Regions from separate parts of the Shewanella sp. SG41-3 genome, predicted to be linked through region 2. Evidence: predicted binding sites of a transcription regulator. Region 2 holds the regulator's gene; the other holds the start of a gene.
What was found. The regulator MetJ, encoded in region 2, represses methionine synthesis genes. The targets are predictions, from matches to a motif close to TAGACGTCTAGACGTCTA.
Positions count from the first base shown of each region.

Region 1 (2,213 bases), on a different contig from region 2:
CCATTTACAGTTGCGGGTACAGTTTGGGCTTATCCCAATTCCCAATACCTTGAAAGGCACTACTTTTTAAACTATCGTGTTGAAGATAATCATCTTAACGACATGATGTTAATACAATAAATAGTAAGCTAGTCATTTTAACACCATGATATTGAGACTATAACGACGATGACAGTAACGCCATAATACGACTCTGGTGGTTCTCAAGTCTTAGGCCAATGTAAGGTAAAACTCACTTTAGCGGCTTTAGTATCTTTTATTGGCGGCTGAAAACGATCAATATTATCAACATCGTCAGGCCAATACACATCGAGCACCATAATAGCAGCATAGGGGATCGCTAGGTTAGCGAATAATCCGCTACATTGGCCAGTATTGAGTACATATCCGACTAAACAGCGCATTACGCCACCATGAGTCACCACTAACGCATGGGGACAATCGTCACCATTAGGCTTTTTTTGGGCACTATCGGTCTGCGCAAAAGAGCTCCACAGAGCATCAACAACGGTCATTAAGCCAGCTTCCACTCGTGCGGCAAAATCGGTTACCGACTCTGCCTTGTCTGGTGTATTTTGTGCCAGCCAAGGGTTATCCCAATAAGCATCAAATTGTTGTGGGTTTTGCTGATAAATAGCATCAAATGATTGCCCATCCCAGACACCAAAATCAATTTCTTGTAGTGAAGATAAAGTGGTTAACGGTAACGATAGTTGCTGTGCTAAAGCTTGGCTAAATAACTGACAACGCAACAACGGCGAACTAAATACATGACTAATCGGATATTGCTGCTCGATAAAAGCTTGCTGCATTTGCGTCATACCAATATCGGTAAGCTTCACATCGGTGCGGCCGCGGAATATCCCTCCACCTTCACACTCACCATGGCGCATTAATATTATCTTGGCTCGCTTCATTGACATAAACCTCAGTTAGAGAGTCATAAACATTTATCAAACAGTGCCTTGCACTGCTAACACAGAGCAAATGCCCCCTCAATTTAATTAACTATTCTGATGTTAACTTACTTATCCAGCTATCGAGTAAATCAAATTAAATCAAATTGCGCCTCATTGAGCTTAAATCAGCCTTGCTCTAGCGGTAAAAATTCGCGTACTATGGACGTCTATACGTTTATATGTCCAAAATACTATCTTAACAGGTCAGCATATAAAAGGTCATCATTATGAGCAATAGCTCTGATCTATAGTAGCAACCAAAAATTGCCTGTAGTAGCTGTAATAAACAATGATGTTATCGCCCTACTCTGGTAAAAATAAGGGTATGCTTATCTCAATTAAGGTATCAAGCAACATAGTGATAAAAAGGTAACTGTTATGGCGAAATCGACTTCTTACAGTCAAACACTTGAACAACTTAATGCATTGTTAGCGCAGCGTATTGTGATTTTAGATGGCGCCATGGGCACCATGATCCAAGACTATAAGTTGGAAGAAGAAGATTATCGTGGCGAGCGTTTTAAAGATTGGCATTGCGATGTTAAAGGCAACAATGACTTATTAGTACTCAGCCAAGCGCAAATTATTAAAGATATTCATACCCAGTACCTGTTAAACGGTGCCGACATTATTGAAACCAACACCTTTAATGCCACCACCATCGCCATGGCCGATTACGATATGCAGTCTCTGGCCGCCGAAATTAACCTAGCCGGAGCCCAAATTGCCCGCCAAGCAGCCGACGAAGTGGCTGCGCAAACGGGTTTGCCACGTTATGTTGCTGGCGTATTAGGCCCAACTAACCGCACCTGCTCTATCAGTCCAGACGTTAACGACCCTGGGTTTCGTAATGTCAGTTTCGACCAATTAGTCGACGCTTATGTCGAATCCACCAGCGCCTTAATTGAAGGCGGCGCCGATATCATTATGGTTGAAACCATTTTTGATACCTTAAACGCCAAAGCCGCCCTGTTCGCGATTGAAAAAGTATTCGATCAACTCGGCGATCGCCTACCTGTTATGATCTCAGGCACCATTACCGACGCCTCAGGCCGAACCTTAACAGGGCAAACCACAGAAGCCTTTTATAACTCTTTACGCCATATCAAGCCGTTATCGATTGGCCTTAACTGCGCCCTTGGTCCTAAAGAGCTGCGCCCGTACGTTGAAGAATTATCGCGTATTGCCGAGTGTTATGTTTCCGCCCACCCAAATGCTGGCTTACCCAACGAATTTGGTGGCTACGATGAAACC
Region 1 is NZ_JACJFJ010000002.1:322,042-324,254, forward strand. It holds cobalamin riboswitch at 1-82, opposite strand, end outside; gene H5164_RS04695 (histidine phosphatase family protein) at 204-917, opposite strand; gene metH (methionine synthase) at 1,338-2,213, shown strand, end outside.
Region 1: a site for MetJ is predicted at 1,120-1,137, ahead of metH (methionine synthase). Genes of this name have one in related genera too.

Region 2 (2,213 bases):
CTTCACCACCGGTTAATTCAAAACTTAACATAGCGCCAAAACCTTGTTGTTGTTTTGCGGCAATTTCGTGACCCGGATGGTCTTTTAGACCTGGATAATACACCTTGGCAACCACATCACTGGCATTGAGTAATTCTACAATTTTTTGCGCATTACGTTGATGCTCACGAATGCGGACTGCCAGCGTTCTTAAGCCACGTAAGGTTAAATAGCTATCAAAAGCAGAACCGGTTAATCCAAGGGTGTTTGACCACCAATGTAATAATTCACCCACTTCAGCATCTTTAGCCACCACAGCGCCACCGACCACATCACTGTGACCATTAATGTATTTGGTGGTTGAGTGAATAACGATATCGGCCCCCAACAATAAAGGTTGTTGTAATATTGGCGACAAAAAAGTGTTATCAACCGCCACTAACGCGCCAACCTCATGGCAAGCGATACTGATCGCATTAATATCGACTACCCGCAGTAATGGATTTGATGGCGTTTCTAACCAGACCATTTTGGGATTTTGCGCTATCGCGTTGCCCAGCGCTTGCGCATCAGTTTGATCAACAACCAATAACTTAAATTGACCTTTTTTGGCCAGGTTAGTAAATAAACGGTAACTGCCACCATAACAATCGTGCGGCACAACCAATAAATCATCTGGGCCCAACAAACTGGTCACTAAGGTAATGGCCGCCATGCCGGTACATGTCACCACACCAGTTACACCTTGCTCAAGTTTTGCAATCGCCTCACCTAATATACAACGCGTCGGATTACCTGAACGGCTGTAGTCAAACTCGCGAGGATTAGTGTGGCCATCAAATGAATAATTGGTCGATAAATAAATCGGCGGCACAATAGCACCATGTTGTGTGTCTGTTTCTATACCCTGGCGAACGGCCAAAGTGGCACTTTGATACTGAGTCATAATTGATTCCTAAAAAGTCACAAACACACAATAGATGTCTAGACGTCCAAATTTACCGAAGAGTTCTCCCCGAGTCAACCAAAATAGCCGTTTAGACGTCTAAACATCGAGAAATCTATTTGCATCGGGATTAAATAGTAGCAATAATTTGACTAGAGATTGTAACGGTTTAAAATCTGCAGCGTATTTATCGTTAAGGGTAAGTTAATGACTGAATGGAATGGCGAATATATCAGCCCATATGCCGAACACGGCAAAAAAAATGAACAAGTAAAAAAAATTACGGTTTCTATCCCTTTAAAAGTATTAAAAGTACTGACAGATGAGCGGACGCGTCGCCAGATAAATAATCTGCGCCATGCAACTAACAGTGAACTGCTATGCGAAGCATTTTTGCACGCGTACACAGGTCAACCATTACCTTATGACGGTGATTTATCAAAAGATCAGCCTGATAGCATTCCAAGTGAAGCGAAAAAGTTAATGGATGATATGGGTATCGAATGGGAAGAGCTCGAATAACCTACAGGTTAATGAATCCCTCACCGACTTTAAAACTGCCCATTGATACCAATCCTTATTGAAGTTTGCTCTTTTAGCGAAAATGATTAGCGTGGTATTCGAGGCAGTCTTTTAAAGGCAAAGTTGCTGTACGCCTAAAATAGATCCAATTTCAATGTGGATTGCTATAAGCAGTAATATTTTAAAGAGAAATTATGATGTCATTTATCGATCCAACCACTTTGATACTGGCATCAATTATTGTATTTTTTGGCGCGCTAACCCAAAGCTTAATTGGCTTTGGGTTAGCCGTTGTAGCAAGCCCACTACTGTATATTGTTAATCCTCAATTAGTTCCTGTTCCTATTATTGCCATGGGTTTTGCAATCTCTGCAATGACCTTGTTTAGAGAGCGCGGCCACCTGCAGTTTAATGGATTACAATATGCCTTACTGGGACGTGTTCCAGGAGGATTTTTAGGTGCAGGGTTATTACTGTTTGCACCACAAGCCATACTAGGCTTGGTGATTGCAGCAATCGTGTTTATTGCCGTTATCCTAAGCGTCTTTCGCTTTACCGCACCAATCAATCGCATCAGTTTATTTATCGCTGGGGTATTTTCGGGCATATTTGGCAATATCGCTGCGATCGGCGGCCCACCAATGGCCATTTTACTTGCCGGTCAAGATGCCAGTCAATTTAGGGCGGCGCTATCAGCCTTTTTTGTCTTTAGCTCATTAATCGCATTGGCTATTTTAGCCGTTGTCGGCTTAGTTGAAGTAAAACA
Region 2 is NZ_JACJFJ010000003.1:300,890-303,102, forward strand. It holds gene metB (cystathionine gamma-synthase) at 1-925, opposite strand, end outside; gene metJ (met regulon transcriptional regulator MetJ) at 1,133-1,447, shown strand; gene H5164_RS07375 (sulfite exporter TauE/SafE family protein) at 1,642-2,213, shown strand, end outside.